DNA from 2 places in the Oceanisphaera sediminis genome. Region 2 is predicted to be linked to the other one. Evidence: predicted binding sites of a transcription regulator. Region 2 holds the regulator's gene; the other holds the start of a gene.
What was found. Region 2 encodes LexA, which represses DNA repair genes until DNA is damaged. Its sites were predicted from a motif close to ANCTGTNTNNNNANACAGNT; they were not measured.

Region 1 (4,184 bases), on a different contig from region 2:
GGCCCCAACAACGTGGGCGGGGTGCTGAATCTGATCACCAAACCGATTCCCAATCAGATGGAGCAGACCCTGCGCGAGCGGCTGTTGATCGCCGAGGATACCGGCCATGTGATGACCGATACTTACTACCGGGTGGGCGGCTTCGTCACCGACAACCTGGGCCTGCAGTTCCAGGCCAACCTGCAGCAGGGCAACGGCTTTCGCGATCACTCCGCCACCGACGTGCAGAACTACATTCTCGATGTGGACTACTTCGCGGACGACATCAACGAGTTCAAGGCCCAGCTGCAGTATTATGACGTGACCGCCGATCTGCCCGGCGCCCTGAGCCCCACCGCCTATGAGGCGAACCGCAACCAGTCGCAACGGCCTCATGATGGCTACGACGCCGATATGTGGCGCGCCAACCTGACCTGGATCCATACCCCCAGCGACGATCTGGAAGTCCAGTGGCGCAACTTCGCCCATCGGGCGGACCGAACCTTCTTCTTTGGTCAGGACTCCACCGACTGGGATAACTGGAGCGATCCAGCCAATCCATCCACCGTCGTGGCCGATTCACCCCGCATATTCAACGTTTACGGCACCGAGCCGCGGGTGACCAAACAGCTGAACAATCACACCCTGATGCTGGGCGGCCGTTATGTGCGGGAAGAGGTGGAATTCGACGTCAACCGCCTGACCCTGGCCGACGGCAGTTACAACGATCAGGTGCGGGATTGGGAATTCGTCACCAACGCCTATGCCGCCTATGTCAGCGACACCATCAGTTTGCTGGATGATCGTCTGGCCATCACCCCCGGTATCCGTTACGAAGAAGTGCGCACCGATTACCGGGACGATAATTCCGGCGCCATCAGCGATAACCATACCTCCGAATGGTTGCCCGGCCTGACCGTGGGCCTGCAGGCCAGCGACCAGGTGTTCCTGTTTGCCAATGCCCAGCGCTCCCTGGTACCGGTACAGACCGCTCAGGTGATCCGTGAGGGCGCGGTGGCCAACGAAACCGCCTGGAACTACGAACTGGGCGCGCGCTGGCAGCCGACCGACAGCCTGCAGACTTCAGCCACTTTGTTCCGTATCGATTACCAGGATCAAATCCAGTACAACAAGGCGCAGAGTGTGTATGAAAACCTGGGCGAGACCCGCCAACAGGGCATCGAGCTGGAAGGCCGCTGGCAGGCCACCGACCAGCTGGCGCTGGGACTGGGCTATACCCTGCTGGACAGCGAACAACGAACCGGTACCAACCGGGGCAAAGAACTGCCCAACGCACCGCGACACCATGTGAGCGCCAACGCCACTTACCAGACCGGCCTGTGGACCGCCAGTGCCAGTGCCTTGTATGCGTCCGCGAGCTTCAGCGATGCGGATAATACCGTTACCGAAACTGCCAATGGCAGCAAGGGCGAGCTGCCGTCCTATACCCTGGTCAATACTCGTTTGGGCCGGGACATTCCGCTTGGCAACGACATGACCCTGAATGTGGGTCTGGGTGTCAACAACCTGCTGGACGACGATGCCTACTTCCGTGGCGCCGATGTCAGCCCCATCGGTCGCGTGCCCATGCCCGGCCGCACCTATATGCTGGAAGGCCAGCTGAGCTTCTAAGCTCCGACGTTGTCTGCTTACCATCACAGGGCCATTCAGGCCCTGTTTTTTTATCCAGTATTCACATGCTACACTCGGCGCCTTTTCAGCCGGGAAGGTAGTCGATGGCGGATTTCAGAACGCATATTCAGGTGGCCTCGGTGGCCAGCGGCCTGCTGGCGGGGTCGCTGGCCTGGGCGCAGCTGGTGACCCTGCCCGAGGCGGGCCTGTTGTGGCTGGCGGGTACACTGGGAGGGATACTGCCGGATATCGATGCCGATACGTCCCGCTCCATTCGTATCATCTTCCGCCTGTTCGGCATTCTCGGCACCATGCTGGCGCTGCTGTATGGCCGACAATACCTGCCGCTGGTCGACACCCTGGTATTGGGGGCGGTCGCCTATGTGCTGGTGCGTTATCCCCTGTGCTGGGCCTTCGCCCGCTTTACCGTGCACAGAGGTACCCTGCATTCGCTGCTGGCCAACCTGGTGTTTGCCGGCGGTGGTGTGGTGATTAGCTCTCGTTTATTTCAGTTGCCGGCCGAGCTGGCCTGGCAGCTGGGTATCTTCGTGTTTATCGGTGCCATGATCCACTTGCTGCTGGACGAGCTGTACAGCATCGATCTGGAAGGGCGGCGACTGAAGAAATCGTTCGGCACCGCGCTCAAAATCACCGAATGGCGCTCTCCGCTGGCCAACCTGTTGCTGCTCTCTCTGCTGGCGGCATGCTGGTGGCTGGCGCCCACCGCGCCGTCGCTGCTGCTGGTGCTGCAGCGGCTATTGCCGCTTTCTCACATCTGATAAGATAGCGCGGCCGGCAGCCTCGCCCTTCGATATAAATACAATAACCCGGCGGCGGTGTTTGGCAGCGTTTCAACACTCCACACACAGGACACACGCGATGAGTCTCGCAGACAAGGTATTGGCCGTTAACAACGACCTTCCGATCCGTACCCACCAGCCGGTGCACAGTGGCAAGGTACGCTCTGTATACTGGCTGACCGAAGAAGACAGCCGCCGGCTGATCCAGGAAAAAGGCTATGACGTGGCCGCCGATGCGCCGCTGGCCATCATGGTGATCAGCGATCGCATCTCGGCGTTCGACTGCATCTGGCACGGCGAGGGTGGCATGCAGGGCGTGCCCGGCAAGGGCGCGGCGCTCAACGCCATTTCCAACCACTGGTTCAAGCTGTTCCGCGAGCAGGGCCTGGCCGACAGCCATATTCTGGATATCCCGCATCCCTTCGTGTGGATAGTACAGAAGGCGACTCCGGTGAAGATTGAGGCCATCTGCCGTCAGTACATCACCGGCTCCATGTGGCGCAGCTACGCCAAGGGTGAGCGCGAATTCTGCGGCATTCGTCTGCCGGATGGTCTGCAAAAAGACCAGAAGCTGCCGGAGTTGCTGATGACCCCCTCGACCAAGGGCATTCTCACCGGTATTCCCGGCGTGCCGGAGGCGGACGACGTCAACATCACTCGTCAGAATATCGAAGACAACTTCGCCGCCTTCAACTTCCGTAGTCAGGATGATATTGCCCACTACGAGCGGCTGCTGAAAGAAGGTTTTGAGGTGATAAGCGAGGAGCTGGCCAAAATCGATCAGGTGTTTGTCGATACCAAGTTCGAGTTCGGCTATGTCACCGATGCCGCAGGCAACGAGAAACTGATCTACATGGACGAAGTGGGTACCCCCGACTCGTCCCGAATCTGGGACGGCCCCGCCTATCGCGACGGCCGTATTGTGGAGAACTCGAAAGAGGACTTCCGCCAGCTGCTGCTCAAGCATTTCCCGGACCCGGATATTCTGCTCAATAAAGAGCGGATGCCCGAGCGGGAGGCGTTGGCGCGTGACAATGCGCTGCCGGTTGAGGTGCTGATGGATATTTCCCGCACCTATGTCGGTATTGCCGAGAAAATTACCGGCCAGAAGCTGACATTGTCCGATAATCCCAAGGCGGATATCATCGCCATATTGCGTGACCGGTACGGCTTGATTGATTAAATAAAAAATCCGGGGCTTTCCCGGATTTTTTATTCGTGTCCATGTCCGGGAACGAGCAATAAATTGACTAAATGGTCAGTTCCTTCGAATAGGCGAAGCTGTTTTACCAGTCGCTAGATTCGATACTGATAGTTTGCCTTTGTTAACAAACTAAAAAACCCGGGAAATCCCGGGTTTTTCGGTTATCTGTGGTGAAAGGGCGGTTTAACGGGTGCCGAATACCACTATGGTCTTGCCGTGGGCGGAGATCAGGTTCTGCTCTTCCAGCATTTTAAGAATACGGCCCACGGTTTCCCGCGAGCAACCGACGATCTGGCCGATTTCCTGACGGGTAATCTTGATCTGCATGCCGTCCGGATGGGTCATGGCATCGGGCTGACGGGCCAGGCTGAGCAGGGTTTCCGCGATGCGACCGGTCACGTCGAGGAAGGCCAGATCACCCACTTTCTGGCTGGTGGTTTGCAGTCGTTCGGCCATCTGAGCCGACAGCCGCATCAGAATCTCCGGGTTCACCTGGATCAGCTGACGAAACTTCTTGTAGGAAATCTCGGCCACTTCACAGGGAGATTTGGCACGAACCCAGGCGGTAC
Region 2 (4,184 bases):
AGGCCGGGCTGAAACAGCTCGGCCCGAATCACCATGGCCATGCCGCCGCCCACAAAGAACATGGACAGGCTGAACAGCAGATACAGGGTGCCGATATCTTTGTGGTTGGTGGTAAACAGCCAGCGCCGCAAGCCTTTGGCCGGGCCGTGATGCGCCTCGTCATGGCCCAGATGTTCATCGGCGGTGTCTGTTACGTTTAGCTGTGTCATCCCTGCCCCCTATTGTCCCTGCCTGGCCTGATCAATGTCGCCGGGTTGCACCAGATCGCCGGCATCATTGCCCCAGGCATTGCGTTCATAGGTGATCACCGCGGCCAGCTCTTTCAGCGCCAGCTGCTTGTCGAAACTCTGCATGGCGGTGCCGGCCTTGCCGTACAGCACGATATCGATATGGGCGGCCCTGTCGTTGAGAACCATCTCGCTGCCCTTGAGTGCCGGAAAGGCGCCGGGTATGCCTTCGCCACTGGCCTGGTGACAGGCGGCACAGTGGCGTTGATAAACCTGCTCACCAAGCTGCATCAACTCGTCCTGGGTCATTTCCATCGCCAACAGCTGCTGTTCGGCGGCCTTGGCTGCGTCCTGCTCGGCCCGGGTGTCAGCCAGCCAACCGTCGAATTCCTCGGGCGTTCGGGCATCCACCACTATCGGCATGAAACCGTGATCCTTGCCGCACAGCTCGGCACACTGACCGCGATACAGACCGGGCTGATTGATGCGGGTCCAGGCTTCGTTGATAAAACCGGGAATGGCGTCTTTCTTCACCGCAAACGCCGGCATCCACCAGGAGTGGATAACGTCATCGGAGGTGATCAGGAAACGAATCTTGCGGTCGGTGGGCAGCACCAGCGGCTGGTCGACTTCAATCAGGTAATTTTCACCCTTGGCGACCGTTCCCTGAATTTGCTGCGGCAAGGTGGCCAGCAGGCTGTAGAACTCGACCCCCTGATCGAAGTACCGGTAATGCCACTTCCACTGAGACCCGGTGATCTGCACGGTGAGATCGGATTCTGAGGCATCTTCCATCGCCACCAGGGTACGAGTGGCGGGCACCGCCATGGCGATCAGAATGATAAAGGGGATCAGGGTCCAGAGGATCTCGACCTTGGTACTTTCATGAAACTGCGCCGCCCGGGCACCCTTGGATTTTCGATGGTGAATAATGGCCCAGAACATGACCCCGAATACCAGCAGGCCGATAATCGCGCAGATAATCAGTATGGTCATATGCAGGCCATACACCTTTTGGCTGATATCGGTGACCCCTTCGGTCATGTTCAAACGAGCTTGCGCTCTTGCAGGCAGCGTTGCCAGCAGGGACAACAGCAGAATAATCGGCTTCACACGCACCCCCAAAAGTTCTTCCTGTATTTTTGGTGCACTCGTCTAACGAGTCAGTGCTTGTCGGGCTACCACATCCCTCGGCCCGGCACTCACTAAGTAAAGCACTGATAATGAAAAAGTAAAAAATTGAAGTAAAAAAGGAAGTTAGGCCGATCCCATGAACAGTGGTCTATTCCATCGCTGTGTAAACATCGGACAAAGGGCCCACTCCACCGGCCCGCTTCAAGCACCTCCTTGTGACGCTCAGCACATGACATCCCTGTCATGTGATGGCCGCTGGAGCAGATCCCTTTGTCCTCCTTGATACTCCGGCATGGCCTGTTGGCGCCGCCTTCTGGCTACTCGGTGCTCAAGAAGAGGCAACAGAGAACGACCCCCTCGACCGTGAAATGCTATGGACGGCATTTCCGAGCCCCCATGGGGCAGCTTGCTGCCGTATATCTTTGTTGGGTAATGGACCGAGTATCCAGTGAATATTCGCAGCCGGTTACCCAGCAAAGATGGCTAGCCCAGTGGCGTGTCGAGGGAGGCGGCTGTGTTGCCTCTGGTCTGAGGCACAAATATGATCAGATACTTAATGGAGTTGATGGAAGGAAACGAAAAACGGGGCAGATCAACTGCCCCGGAGTGCGCTGTTCAGAGCAAGGGGAAATCAGAAGTCGGCGTTGCGGATCACCCCGACGGCCAGGCCTTCGATGGTCAGCTCCTGAGTACGCAGGTCCACCTCGATGGGAGCAAGTTCCTCGTTTTCGGGCAACAGGCTGACCTTGCTGCCCTGACGCCGAAAGCGCTTGACCGTGACTTCATCGTCCAGCCGGGCGACAACCACCTGGCCATTGCGCACTTCCCGGGTTTTATGTACCGCCAGCAGATCGCCGTCCATGATGCCGATGTTCTTCATGCTCATGCCCTTTACCCGCAGCAGAAAATCGGCCGACGGATGAAACAGGGACGGATCCAGCTTGTAGTGGCTCTCGATATGCTGCTGGGCCAGAATGGGCTCACCGGCGGCAACGCGTCCGATCAGCGGCAGCCCCAATTCCTCTTCTTCCTCGGCGAGGCGAATACCACGAGAGGTGCCGGGCATCATGGTGATGACGCCTTTTTTAGCCAGCGCCTTGAGGTGCTCTTCGGCGGCATTCGCCGATTTAAAGCCCAGCGTCCGGGCAATTTCGGCGCGGGTCGGCGGCATCCCGGTCTGCTGAATATGCTCTTTGATGATCTCCAGTACCTGAGACTGGCGAGGCGTAAGGGCTTTCATAATGGACCTGTTTTTTTATACAGTTAACTGTCAGTATATCCAGTAAATCCGACAGGGCAAGCATAAAATCCGAGCCCTTCCTGCGACCGGTATCCTTGCATCAGCCACCACCCGCTGTGGTTACAGCAACGTCAGTACCACGCCGGCGAATACCAGCATGCCGACGTAGTTGTTGTTGAGAAAGGCGCCGAAACAGGCCATGCGCTCCCGGTCGCGGATCTGCCGCTGCTGGTACACAAACAGGCCGGCCGCACCCAGCAGGCTCCAGTAAAAAATGGGGCCAAGGGCAAAGGCCTGGCCGGCCGCCACCAGCAACATCAGGGTCACTAGCTGCAACAGACCGACTGCCAGCTTGTCACGACGACCAAACAGGATGGCGGTCGACTTGACGCCGATTTTAAGGTCATCGTCTCGATCCACCATGGCATACATGGTGTCGTAGGCGATGGTCCAGGTCAGATTGGCGGCGAACAGCAGCCAGAGTCCCGGCGGCAGGCTGTTGCTCTGGGCGGCGAAGGCCATGGGAATGGCCCAGGAAAAGGCGATGCCCAGAAACAGCTGCGGCAGGTTGGTGTAGCGTTTCATGAAGGGATAAAGCGCCGCCCAGCCCAGGCCAGCCACCGCCAGTTGTATGGTCAGGGCGTTGGTGGTCAGCACCAGCAGGAAGGAGATACCCACCAGCAGGGCGAAAAAGCCCAGCGCCTGCTTTTCGGTCAGCTCGCCACTCGGCAGCGGCCGGGCATGGGTACGCTTGACGTGCCCGTCGATATGACGGTCCGCGTAATCGTTGATTACACAACCGGCGGAGCGCATCGAAAACACCCCGGCAACAAACACCAGCAGCAGCCAGAACGAAGGCCGGCCCTCACCGGCTATCCAGATCGCCCACAGGGTCGGCCACAGCAGCAATAGGGTGCCGATGGGTTTGTCGAGTCGGGCCAGCGCCATATAGGCACGCCAGCGAGGTCGGGATGGGGTAGTCATGGCAGTCATTTATTTCCTTCCTGATAGGCCTGCGCCTGCGGTAAAAACAGCTCGGTCACCAAGACACCGGCCCTGCCGGTAGACAACAGCGAACGCCGGGCCCAGGGCAAATAATCCTTTGCTGACGGCACTATGTCCTGCATTTGAGTCAACTGCTGCCACTGCGGAGTCGTCAGTTGGGCAAATTCGAACTCGCTGCGCAGTAATTGAGGATCTTCAAACAACAATTCGCCCAGCGCCCGCTGACCCAGCCCGCCCAGCGCCGGCACCGCATTCAGGGTCGAGGGAGAATACAGGGAGCTGGCATAAACCCAGGGCTGTTCATCGCAGAGCAGCAACACTTCACGGCAAAAGGCACGATCGGCGCCAATCCATGCGGCCTGAGTCGGGGTAAGGGATATTTCGGCGGTGGTGCGCTGTAACTGAACCCGAAACTGCCGGCAATGACGACGCAACCGTTCGGTCAGAGAGCCGGTATCCTGTAGCCAGTGGCACAATAGCCGCTGAGACTGCGGCAACTCCGGCCCCCAGTGCCAGGCATGATCGGCGGTGTTAGTCACTGGCACTTCCTGAAATGGTAAAACACATGCTCGAATCGC

Region 1: a site for LexA is predicted at 1,652-1,671, ahead of ABD827_RS02720 (metal-dependent hydrolase). Genes of this name have one in related genera too.

What each region holds. Positions count from the first base shown of each region.
Region 1 is NZ_BAABDS010000006.1:49,405-53,588, forward strand. It holds gene ABD827_RS02715 (TonB-dependent receptor family protein) at 1-1,611, shown strand, start outside; gene ABD827_RS02720 (metal-dependent hydrolase) at 1,716-2,390, shown strand; gene ABD827_RS02725 (phosphoribosylaminoimidazolesuccinocarboxamide synthase) at 2,491-3,594, shown strand; gene crp (cAMP-activated global transcriptional regulator CRP) at 3,799-4,184, opposite strand, start outside.
Region 2 is NZ_BAABDS010000026.1:197,937-202,120, reverse strand. It holds gene ctaD (cytochrome c oxidase subunit I) at 1-209, opposite strand, end outside; gene coxB (cytochrome c oxidase subunit II) at 219-1,340, opposite strand; gene lexA (transcriptional repressor LexA) at 1,993-2,601, opposite strand; gene ubiA (4-hydroxybenzoate octaprenyltransferase) at 2,722-3,585, opposite strand; gene ABD827_RS08880 (chorismate--pyruvate lyase family protein) at 3,591-4,145, opposite strand.